DNA from 3 places in the Ruminococcus sp. RTP21484sp1_RTP21281st1_A8_RTP21281_210402 genome. Region 2 is predicted to be linked to each of the others. Evidence: predicted binding sites of a transcription regulator. Region 2 holds the regulator's gene; each other region holds the start of a gene.
What was found. Region 2 encodes HrcA, which represses chaperone genes, less so after heat shock. Its sites were predicted from a motif close to TGTTAGCACTCNNNNNNNNNGAGTGCTAACA; they were not measured.
Positions count from the first base shown of each region.

Region 1: a site for HrcA is predicted at 2,979-3,009, ahead of AB5170_RS07770 (NAD-dependent protein deacetylase). Genes of this name have one in related genera too.
Region 3: a site for HrcA is predicted at 2,284-2,314, ahead of htpG (molecular chaperone HtpG). Genes of this name have one in related genera too.

Region 1 is NZ_JBCPGE010000012.1:52,919-57,060, forward strand. Features, by position in the region: gene AB5170_RS07735 (helix-turn-helix domain-containing protein) at 1-822, opposite strand, end outside; gene AB5170_RS07740 (hypothetical protein) at 819-950, opposite strand; gene AB5170_RS07745 (CGGC domain-containing protein) at 1,004-1,366, opposite strand; gene AB5170_RS07750 (metal-sensing transcriptional repressor) at 1,431-1,694, opposite strand; gene AB5170_RS07755 (heavy-metal-associated domain-containing protein) at 1,684-1,905, opposite strand; gene AB5170_RS07760 (cation transporter) at 1,929-2,294, opposite strand; gene AB5170_RS07765 (Rrf2 family transcriptional regulator) at 2,441-2,884, opposite strand; gene AB5170_RS07770 (NAD-dependent protein deacetylase) at 3,010-3,990, shown strand; gene AB5170_RS07775 (NAD-dependent protein deacetylase, SIR2 family) at 3,987-4,142, shown strand, end outside.
Region 2 is NZ_JBCPGE010000001.1:56,671-60,812, reverse strand. Features, by position in the region: gene AB5170_RS00280 (chromate transporter) at 1-166, shown strand, start outside; gene AB5170_RS00275 (TIGR00730 family Rossman fold protein) at 259-801, shown strand; gene hrcA (heat-inducible transcriptional repressor HrcA) at 1,245-2,285, shown strand; gene grpE (nucleotide exchange factor GrpE) at 2,302-2,964, shown strand; gene dnaK (molecular chaperone DnaK) at 3,080-4,142, shown strand, end outside.
Region 3 is NZ_JBCPGE010000004.1:115,468-119,609, reverse strand. Features, by position in the region: gene htpG (molecular chaperone HtpG) at 145-2,211, opposite strand; gene AB5170_RS03075 (hypothetical protein) at 2,403-4,142, opposite strand, start outside.

The DNA.
Region 1 (4,142 bases), on a different contig from region 2:
ATAGGTGGCGATAGGCTGGCCGTAGACTGCCTTGAATATCTCCTTTAGAGTGGAGGTATTTATCAAATACTGTTTGGAAAGTTCTGCAATCGTAAATCGTTGATCCAAGTGCTCTGTCAACTGTTGATGAATTTCTTTTATCAATTCGGTTTGCTGGGAGAAGTATTGAGTCAATTCTTTATGTTCCGATTTCATGTTGCTCAAATAAATCAAAATTTCCAGCATCTTCAATTTCAAGAGGGAAATTCGAACGGACACAGGAGCAGAAAAGAGTGGGGCAAAAATGTGCTCTAAATCGGAACAGGACGGGATTGCGGATGGCTTTCCGGAGCAAAATCGATCCCGTAACTGGTCTGCCTCCACACCGGCATTCTTTAAAACTTCCGGGCAAATGGAAGAGAGCTGTTTCAGATCCACGGAAATGGAAATTCCCTCTGAATATCCTAGGGGAAACATCATGGCGGAATCCGCGCAGCAGGCCATACTGTGTGCTGTCACATCACCTGTACCTAAATAGACGGCAGTACCGCCTTGCATATTCCAACCCACGCGACCACTGCGACAATAGTAAATTTCTAAAACAGAATCCGAAGCATCATGCCGAAACTTGACCTCTGAAGCAAGAAAAACATTGAAGGATACCTCTATTCCAGGAAAAGTTTCATATGCCTCCATATACCCTTTTCCAGCGGTAACCGCTCGAAACTGTTCTCCAAAGAGTGTGGTACCCGTTCCACCAGCCCGGCAATGCTTCAAGGCGAGGGTGCCGTTTGGAATCTTTTGAAGTTTTTGAGCGATAACTTTGGATTCTTCTTTTTTCATGGCGTTCCTTTTTGTTTTTCTACTTGCGACGGACAGGCGATTTTTACAAGCCACTCAATCATGTGATGGAAATTTCGGGCCTGCTCGATAGTTTGTCCGTGGTCGTGGGGTAAGTGGTTCTGAACCATTTAGCACTCCTCCTTGAAGTCTATCTTATCATAGGCCGGAGGGAAAAGAAACTTTACTTCTGAGAGGTTTCTGGTTCAGGACCAGCGTCATGGGTGTAATCCAAGATATGGACACCATCGCCTACCTCTTTCTGCACCAGCTCCCGCATACGCTTAGCAAAAGGACAGGAGTAACCAATGGGAGTCCCTTTGCTGATGCAAGAAGCAAAAGCAATGGTGTCAGCGCCCTGTTCTACCAGAGAACGGGCCCGCAGTACCGCTTTTTTTCCGGGGCAGCCACCGCAGTTGATGAAGCCCACTAACTGAATATCATCCTCTCCCATAAAAGCGCCTTTTCTCTCTCGGATTGTCCGAAAATCCCGGCTTCCGGGGCAGTAATCCTCTGTCTGCATACAACGAATAATGCCAAGTTTCATATTGGTTTCCTCCTTGATTAATTTAGGGCCGATCATTCAAATTTGGCCGCTCCATTGTTTATTATTATGTAACCAGCTTTTCCAACAGTTGGAGAGCTTCCTCCAGTTTTGGGTTGGGCTCGTCCGTATGCAGTCCCTCTCGGACACAGCCACGTATATGGGCCCGCAAAATCTCTTGATTCACTCGCTTCAAAAGAGCCTGAGTTGCCAACAGCTGATTGGAAATGTCCACGCAGTAGCGATCCTCTTCAATCATTCGCAAAATGCCGTCCAGTTGTCCTCTGGCAATCTTAATGGAACGGGTTATGTGAGCCTTATCAGCCTTCATGGGGGATAATCTCTGTGACTTTGTAGCCCGCCTCGGTAACTGCCGCTTTTAGGGTTTCGTCGGTAACGGACTCCGGGACCTCAACAGTGGCCTTTTTGTCCTCTAGACTTACCTGGACATGGGACGCACCAGAGATACCCTCCAGGGCATGGGTAACATGCTTGACGCAGTTCTGGCACATCATTCCTTCGATCATCAGTTCTTTTTTCATAGTGGTTCCTCCATTCGATTGCTTTATTGTTGTTTGCTTGACGGAAATCTTCTGTACGGGAGATAGAACAAAGGGATAGTGAATACAAAGGACCAGATTACTCGACGGCGCATCGCCTCATATTCCTTTTTCGCCGTGTTCACCGGGGAGACAGTCTGTGCAGCTGATTTTCCCTTGACCTGCTGTAGGGATGCGCCATAGCCCGCCTTTTCTACAGCGGCGATAATCTGCCCACTGTTTACATTTTTGTCGTCGTAAGTTACCACCATGCTGTTTTTTAACAGATTGACATTGCACTCTTGCACACCGGTCAGTTTGGATACGCTTTTTTGTACCCTAGCCTGGCAGGCTGCACAAGTCATGCCTGTGACATTGTACTTTTCTTGCATATTTGAAACCTCCTTTTCTGGAAAGCGGAATACCAATACGGGGTATAGGTCTCTCCGGTTCTCAGTATAGTCCCGCAAGGAGGTTCTGTATTTCCCGTTCAGAAGAATTTTTGTCCCAAATGGAAGCGTTTCTGAAAATCGATCCGTCATAAACGCTGCAAGGGCATCCCTTCCAACTTCATGTGATATTGTTCCAGCACATCTTTCAGCGTGATCTCTTGCATTCTTTGTTCCGCTGTTTTTTGAATGTCCAAGTAAAAATCCCGCAGCACCAGTTGGATATTTACACCCACGCCACAGGCAGGATTGGTGTGGATGTCCTGATGGAGCAGGGGCTTGTTGCCCTCTACTGCCCGATAGACATCTAGCAGAGTGATTTTCTCCGGCTCACGAGCCAGAGCGGGTCGGGGATGCCCCTTCACGCTGACCAGCAGCCCTCCCTTCCGCAAGGCGGACATGAGCTGGCGTACATAGGCAGGATTCGTCTGAACGCTCTCTGCCAGCTTGTTACTGGTTAGGTCGCAGTCTGGGTACAGAGCGATAAAAGCCAGAATATGAACAGCATCGCTAAGGCGGGTGGGATATTTCATGGACTAATCTCCTTTTTTTTTGATGTTATTTTTATTATAACAGCACATTGACAACAGCGCAAGAGGATGCTAAAATGATTTGAAGTAAGAATAAAAATAACACCCACTCGAAAGGAATGGTGACAATGAACTTCTATGATGATTTGGTCATGCAGACCCAGATGAATTATTCCAGGCACTATCCTATCTATGCTTCCGGCAGTACGCCTTATCAGCTGACTGACAAAAAGCCGCTGCCGTATAGCGAACAGATCCATCGTTTGGTACAGGAGGTAAAGGAAGCTGACTGTGTGGTAGTGGGCGGGGCCTCCGGTCTGTCCGCTGCCGGTGGCGGAGATTTTTACTACGAGGACAACGACTCCTACCGGAAATACTTCCGGCCTTTTGCGGAGAAGTACCACTTCAAAGGTGCTTTTGCAGGGATGATGCACCCCTGGAAGACAAGGGAAGAGTATTGGGGGTATCTCGCCACATTCCTTCACACCACCCAGACCGCACCTGTGCGTCATTCCTATTTGGATTTAGACGCTTTGTTGAAAGGCAAGGACTTCTTCATCCTCACTACCAATCAGGATACCCAGTTTGTCAAACTCTACCCGGAGGAGAAGGTGGCGGAGATCCAGGGAGATCACCGGTTCTTCCAGTGTGCCGCCTGCTGTACCGATGACACCTGGGATGCGGTAAAGCCAGTGGCTGATATGGTGGCCGCTATGGGGGATGGCACGAAGATTCCCACGGATCTCATTCCCCGGTGTCCGCACTGCGGTGGCGAGGCTTTCCCCTGGGTGCGAGGATATGGGAATTTCCTGCAAGGAAAGAAATATGAAGAACAGTACGAAAAAATTTCTCGCTACGTACTGGAACACAAAGACAGCAAAATTCTGTTCCTGGAGTTGGGCGTTGGTCGAATGACTCCCATGTTTATCCAAGAACCTTTCTGGAACATGACCCTCAGCTTTCCCCATGCTCGATATATTGCTGTCAACGACAAATATGACTTCCTGCCCAAGCAGTTGGAGGATAAGGGCATGACCATTGTGGCCGACATTGCTCAAGTGCTGCGGGATGCACGGAACACCATGGAAAGCGGAGATAACGATCAATGAGGGTTGGAAACCAAGCGGCGCTTCAGGAACTTGCCGAGCGTATTGCTCAAGCAGATGCCGTTGTGATCGGAGGCGGCTCCGGCCTGTCAAGCGCAGCTGGATACGACCACTACCATTGGTCCTCGGCACTTTCGGAGGCATTGGCTCCCTTT
Region 2 (4,142 bases):
TATAAATGGTGCAGTGGAACTGTTTCGGGAAAACATATGCATTCGAATGGTGGTGTTCTTTACTGCCGCACTGGTGCTTTTAAGAAAATTTAAAATGAATCCTATTCTGGTGATGGTTTTGTGCGGTGTGGCAAATATGGTGTTTTGCGCGGCTGCCGGAAGCTGACTGGAAAAGATATGCCAGCTGACTTTCGTATATGGTGCTGCCGCAGGTAGGCTGCACCTGTGTTTAGAAGAAAAAATAAGGGGGATAACAGATTGAACATATGTGTATATGGCGCTTCAAGTGCACTGCTTAAAAACATTTATTATGAAAAAACAGAAGAGCTTGGAAGAGCAATGGGAAAAAGAGGTCACGGTCTGGTGTTTGGCGGCGGGGCTACCGGAATGATGGGAGCAGCAGCCAGAGGCGTGGCAGCAGAAAATGGTTACATACTTGGAATTGCTCCCCGATTTTTTGACCAGCCTGGAGTTCTGTATGAGAAATGCACGGAATTTATTTTCACAGAGAATATGAGAGAGCGCAAAAAACTTCTGGAAGAAAAATCAGATGCTACGATCGTAGCACCTGGCGGAATTGGTACCTACGAGGAATTTTTTGAGATTTTTACCTTGAAAAGCCTGAAACGTATTGACCGCCCAATTGTGCTGTATAACATTGACGGATATTATGACAAGATGAAAGCATTGCTGGAGTACACAGCAGAAGAGAAATTCATGGATTTTTCCGTGCTGGATCTGGTAGTCTTTCTGGATGAGCCGACAGCAGTTCTTGACTATCTGGAAAATTATAAAAAATAGAGGCTGCTATTCAGCAGGGGCTGTTTTGCGAAACATATAACTGTGAAGGTGCTGAACAGTTACAAAACGGACATGTCGCCTATGGGCGGTATTCCTATATAGGAAAGAAGATGCCAGGGAAAATTTTCTCAAGGCATCTTTTTCATTTATGCGGCAGCAAACATAAGACTGCGTTGGCAGATACCTGATAGTATCCTTGCTGCCCAAAAAAAGTATTGCAGTAAGGAGAATTTAGCCAGAATGGTAAAGTATAGGGTAAAAACTATCAAAAAAGATGAAAAAAATTTGTAAAAAATATTGACAAAAGGAATACTGAGGTGTATCTTAAGAACATAGATGTTAGCACTCCTAAATAATGAGTGCTAACAAAGGAATTCGAAGAAGCCAGACGGAAATCAGAATCAGGTTTGACCGTCTGCTTTTCAGGAAGGAGCAGATATTTCATGGATGAAGTATTAGATGAGCGCAAACGGAAAATACTGAAAGCAATCATCAAAACTTATATGGAAACAGGTGAGCCTGTAGGTTCCAGAACTATTTCCAAATATCCGGATCTGAATGTCAGCTCTGCTACTATCCGAAATGAGATGTCCGACCTGACGGATATGGGCTACATCGTACAGCCCCACACCTCAGCCGGAAGAATTCCATCAGATAAAGGCTATCGCCTTTATGTAGATGAGCTTACCAGGGAGAAGGAAGCCGAGATCGCAGAAATCCGTGATCTGATGATTGAGAAGTCAGATAAGATGGATAAGGTGCTCAAGCAGGTGGCGAAGGTTCTTGCCACGAATACCAATTATGCGGCTATGGTTGCGGTTCCCCAGTATAAGGGAAGCACCCTGAAGTTCATTCAGCTTTCACGAGTCAATGAGCGGCAGCTGATTGCCGTAGTTGTATGTGAGGGTAATGTTATTCGGAACCAGATCATTAATATTGATGAGGAGATGGATGACCAGACGATCCTGAAGCTGAATCTTCTTCTTAACACGAACCTGAACGGCGTACCCATCCAGGACATTAATCTGGGCATGATCGCCAGATTGAAAGAACAGGCGGGAAGCCACAGCGGTGTGGTTGCAGATGTGCTGGACGCAGTTGCAGCTACAATTCACGTGGACGAAGAAGATATGAAAGTATATACATCGGGAGCAACCAACATATTTAAGTATCCAGAGCTTGCAGATACATCCAGAGCCAGTGAGCTGATTTCCACTTTCGAGGATAAGCAGGAACTTGCGGATATGGTCCGTGAGGAAATGGGAGATCCGGAGAACACAGGAGTTCAGGTATACATCGGGGATGAAGTTCCGGTACGTACCATGAAAGACTGCAGTGTGGTCACAGCTACTTACGAGTTGGGAGATGGAATGCGTGGAACTATTGGAATCATCGGTCCCAAGCGAATGGATTACGAGAATGTAGTGGACAGCTTAAAGAAATTAAAAGTCCAGCTTGACGAAATGGTAAATAAGAAAACCTAGAAAGGCGGTTGAAAGCGTGTCAGAAGAAATGAATAAAGAAGCCGAAGTACAGGAAGAAGCAGTTGACATTCCGGTAACAGACGGAAGCGAAGAAGAGGCAGCAGATACAGCCCAGACAGCAGAAGAGGAGACTTCCGAAGAACCAGCACAGACAGAAGAAACTGAGCAGTCAGATCAGGAAGCAGAATCTCAGAAGGAACCGGAAACCAAGACAAAAACTTCTTTCTTCGGCAAGAAGAAAAAAGAGAAAGATAAATTCGAACAGCAGGTCGAGGAACTTACAGACAGACTGAAGCGCAGCATGGCTGAATTCGATAACTACCGTAAAAGAACGGAGAAGGAGAAATCCAGCATGTACATCATCGGCGCTAGGGACATCGTTGAAAAAATGCTTCCGATCGTGGATAACTTCGAAAGAGGTCTTGCACAGGCACCGGAGGATGATCCATTTGCAGAAGGCATGAAGATGATCTACAAGCAGATGATGACAGCTTTTGATGAGATGGGTGTGAAGCCAATCGAAGCTGTAGGTAAGGAATTTGATCCGAATCTGCATAATGCAGTGATGCATGTGGAGGACGAATCCGTTGGCGAGAACATCGTCGTAGAGGAATTCCAGAAGGGATATACCTACAAGGATTTCGTTGTAAGACACAGTATGGTAAAAGTTGCTAATTAACAGAAAGCATCTTGGAGAATCAAACTTCATCGACATTTTCTAAAAACAAAGTATAAATGTTACTGTTCGTATAATGGACAGCAACCATGAATTTTTAAACAGGAGGAAAATTATCATGGGAAAAATCATTGGTATTGACTTAGGTACAACAAACAGCTGTGTAGCTGTTATGGAAGGTGGACAGCCAACCGTTATCGCAAATACAGAAGGATCCAGAACAACACCATCTGTTGTAGCATTCACAAAGACAGGTGAGCGTCTGGTAGGTGAGCCTGCAAAACGTCAGGCAGTAACAAACGCAGAGAAAACAATCTCTTCCATCAAGAGAGAGATGGGTACAGATTACCGTGTAACAATTGATGATAAGAAATATTCCCCACAGGAAATTTCCGCTATGATTCTTCAGAAACTGAAAAAAGACGCTGAAGGATACCTTGGAGAGTCTGTTACAGAAGCAGTTATCACTGTTCCGGCATATTTCAATGATGCTCAGCGTCAGGCAACCAAGGATGCTGGTAAGATTGCAGGTCTCGATGTAAAACGTATCATCAACGAGCCTACAGCAGCAGCTCTTGCATATGGTCTTGACAATGAGAAAGAGCAGAAGATCATGGTTTATGACCTTGGTGGTGGTACATTCGATGTTTCCATTATTGAGATTGGTGATGGCGTTATCGAAGTTCTGGCAACAGCTGGTAACAACCGTCTTGGTGGTGATGACTTTGACCAGAGAATTACAGACTATATGCTTTCTGAGTTCAAGAGAACAGAGGGCGTTGACTTAAGCAACGATAAGATGGCTCTTCAGAGACTGAAAGAAGCTGCTGAGAAAGCTAAGAAAGAGCTTTCTTCCGCAACAACAACCAATATCAACCTGCCATTCATCACAGCAACAGCTGAAGGACCGAAGCATTTTGATATGAACCTTACAAGAGCTAAATTTGACGAACTTACACACGATCTTGTTGAGAAAACAGCAGAGCCGGTTCGCCGTGCACTTTCTGATGCAGGTCTTACTGCTTCTGATCTTGGACAGGTGCTTCTGGTTGGTGGATCTACACGTATCCCGGCTGTACAGGATAAAGTAAGACAGTTAACTGGCAAAGAGCCAAGCAAGGCCTTGAACCCAGATGAGTGTGTTGCACTTGGTGCTTCTATCCAGGGTGGTAAGCTTTCCG
Region 3 (4,142 bases), on a different contig from region 2:
AATTGTAATATTTTTTAGAGATTTCGAGATAAAATTCTATAGAAAAACAGAATAACAGGATAAACTTTTCCAATTTTTCATATAAAAAGGACAGGCGTCCTAAATGCAATACTCATTTATGCGTCTGTCCCTTTTTGTCATAACTTATTTTGTCAGCATAAGCAGAATTTCATTGCTTCTCTGAACAAATCTGGTCATCTCTTCCGGTGAAAGCTGTTTATGGCTCAGCATGGCAAGATCATACAGTTCCTCGCAAATAACCGGGGTCTTATCAGAATCCTTGTTGTCTGCTACAAACTGAACCAACGGATGTTTCGCATTCAGAACCAAAGTTTCCTGACCACCAAACATAGATGGATCCATGCCGTACATATTATACATCTTCATCATATCCTGCATACGACGGCTCTCTTCAGAAAGGGTCATCATAGCAGCAACTTTTTCATTTTTCAGATTCTCAACCTTCACTTCCAGTTTGTCATTCTTCAATGCATCTCTGAATACTTCTGTAAGAGTCTTGGAAGTCTCCTCGTCAGTAGCTTCCTCCCCACGCAGTTCTTCTGTAAGATCTGCATCAATTCTCTTAAACTGGATAGTCTGATTCTTCTGCTCCAGATGGGAAATAAAAGCGCTGTCAATATTGTGTTTCAGAATAACAGCATCCTTCTTTGCCTCACGGAACATGTTAATATACTGACTCTGCTGAACCTCATCTGTTACATAGAAGATAGTAGTCTTCTCAGGCTCTTTCTCGTCTTTCGCGCCGTCCTCTTTCTTCTCTTCTGTGGATTCAACAGTCTCTTCTGTCTTAGTCTCATCTTCTGGTTTCCTGTTCTCTTCGATACAATCTTTCAGAGTCAGATATTTGCCATCAATGTTCTTGAAGAGGATATAATCATTCATCTTATCTGAGAACTTACTGTCCTTAATGCAGCCATATTTGATAAATGGACTGATATCATCCCAGTATTTCTCGTAGGACTCACGGTCTGTTTTACACATTCCGGTAAGCTTGTCCGCTACTTTCTTTGTAATATACTCGGAAATCTTCTTCACGAAGCCATCGTTCTGCAGTGCAGATCTGGATACATTCAGTGGAAGATCCGGACAATCAATTACACCTTTCAGAAGAAGCAGAAATTCTGGAATTACTTCCTTGATGTTATCTGCGATAAATACCTGGTTATTGTACAGTTTGATCGTACCTTCAATGGAATCATATTCTGTATTGATCTTCGGGAAGTACAGAATACCTTTCAGGTTAAACGGATAGTCCATGTTCAAATGAATCCAGAACAAAGGCTCCTTATAATCCATAAAGACTTTACGGTAAAACTCTTTATATTCCTCATCTGTACAACTGTTTGGATGTTTCATCCACAATGGCTCCGGATCACTTAAAGATACCGGACGTTTGTTGATTTTTACTTTATCTTTTGCAGGAGATACTTCTACGACTTCTTTCTCACCTTTGTCATTCTCTTTCTCCTCAGTCTTAGCATCCTCGTGGATACGCTCTACAATTACATCATCATCACGAAGCTCAGCCTCATCAATAGTCTCATACTCCTGCGGTGCATTCTCTTTAGACAGATAGATATTTACCGGCATGAAAGAACAATATTTCTCAATAATCTCTCTCATACGATATTCGTTGGAAAATTCTGTACTCTCATCATTTAAAAACAGAGTAATTTCAGTACCAACTGTAGTCTTATTGCCTTCCTGCATATCATACTCTGTACCACCATCACAGGTCCAATGTACTGGAGCAGCGCCCTCTTTATAAGAAAGAGTATCAATATGAACTTCATCTGCTACCATAAATGCTGAATAAAAGCCAAGTCCAAAATGACCGATGATCTGATCATCCGTGGTCTTATCTTTATATTTGGAAAGAAACTCAGTAGCTCCTGAAAAAGCAATCTGTGTAATATACTCTTCCACTTCATCGGCCGTCATACCAAGACCTGTATCAATAAACTTCAAAGTCTTCTCTTCCGGATTCACAATAACTTGTACTTCAGCTTTGTAATCATCCGGAAGTGTGTATTCACCCATAACATCAAGTTTCTTAAGCTTCGTAATTGCATCACAACCATTGGAGATTAACTCTCTTGCAAAAATGTCGTGATCAGAATATAACCATTTCTTTATAATTGGAAAAATATTTTCACTGTTAATTGATAAACTACCATGCTTCTCAGCCATGCAGCTCACTCTCCTTTGTCTTCTTAATTATACAAACTATAGTAATACCAAACTGACTAAAAGTCAAGGAAAATTTAGCACTCATTTTAATTGAGTGCTAGTAGTTTTTATTAAAAGAAGGGAGACCATTTCTGGTCTCCCTCATTCGTTCTGCTCTCATTCACAATTACTGTTTATCTGAGAATCCACTATTATTTTTTCTTATTGCGGTAAACAAGTATTCCTGCAATTAATACAATCGCAACAATCAGAATAATTACAAATGGGAGGATTGGAGTATTATCCCCGGTCTTTACTGCATTCTTCTGATTTGCATCTGTTTTGTCTGCAGCCGGTGTCAGAGTCTGATTCGGTGCAGCATTTACAGTGAAATTAACCTGCTTGGTATCCTGTGTTCCAGTGTTTACCCAGTTGCTTCCATCAAACTGCTGCTGATTATATGTGACAGTCAAAGTATAATTTCCATTCTTGCCCATGCGGAAAGTTGCAGAATATGGTGCGCCGTCCCAGCTTCTTGCCTCAAGAACCTCCCAGTTCAGCGGCTGATATCTTACATCTCCCTTAATCGGATTTTCAATATCCATACCTGCGCCAACTGCAGTGAAAGTAATCTTGGTCTCTGTAGTATAGTTTCCATCGGAGCTGATTCCTGTGATACTGTTATTCCCTGCATCAGATACAATCGGTCCACGGCTTACAGTGACATTAACAGATACTACAAGGCTCAGGTTATCCGGATTGGTAACACCGTCTGGAAGAGCAGCAGTACCTTTCACAGAGAACTTCTGTGCTTCTGTACTGTTCTGATTATATGCACTGCCCTTTACATCCCATTTTACAGAGGCATTCATATCGCCCTTGTTTGTAGTAATCTTAACAGTAGATGGAAGCTGCAGTCCAGCTGCTGACTTCTCAACCCCGTTTGCCAGACTGATATCAGATACTTTGCCTACAGCTGTAAGCTTGGCAGCAGCTTCTGTTACTGTAAAGCTTACTGGAATATTCAGGTAATCTGTCTGATCTGTCTTAATGGAAACAGTCTGTGTATAGGTTCCTGCTGCCAATCCAACTGCCGGTGCAACAGTAAAGGATACAGACTGGTTTGCATTTGCCTCTAATTCTGAAGCAGACGGAGCACTTACTGTAAATTCGTTTCCGCTTACACTTACAGCAATACCGGTTAATTTCACATTTCCAGTATTGGATACATTGATTGTAACTGCAGCTGGTGCTTCTTTGTAACCAGCTTCTTTACTGTCGAATTTCACTTCGGAAATGTCGGTAGTAAATGAAGGAGCTGGAGTAATCTCCGGAGTCACTTCCGGGGTGACTTCTGGTGTTACTTCCGGAGTTACCTCTGGGGTGACTTCTGGGGTAACTTCTGGAGTTACCTCTGGGGTGACTTCTGGGGTAACTTCTGGAGTTACCTCTGGTGTCACTTCCGGGGTGGTTTCCGGTGTAGCTGGTTTCTCTGCTGGCTGCTGATCTGTATTCGTATCATCCTGCTTCTGCTCAGCTACTGTAAGCTTTGCAATGAAGGAAACCTTTACACCTTCCTCTGTTTCATAAGTGATCGTATCACTGTATTCTCCAACAGCTGTACCTTCTCTTGGCATAACCCATGCATCGACTGATTCTCCAGCCGCAAGAGAACCCAGATCCTTTACCATAAAATGTTCCGGACTGATTTCTTTGAAATTAAGAGTGCTGTTGCCAGTATTCTTAACAGTTACATTCTTAGTCATGGAAGAATTCGCATTTTCCTGTGTGAAACCTGCATTTACGGTTCCAAAATCAAGTACTGCAGTACCATCTTCTGCAGTATTTTCTGCAACAATTTTTGCTGTATACACAGGTTCCTGCTGGGCAGGGGATTCAGCTGATGCTCCCTGATTTGCAGCCTCAGCCTGTCCATTCTCAGGAACTTCCAG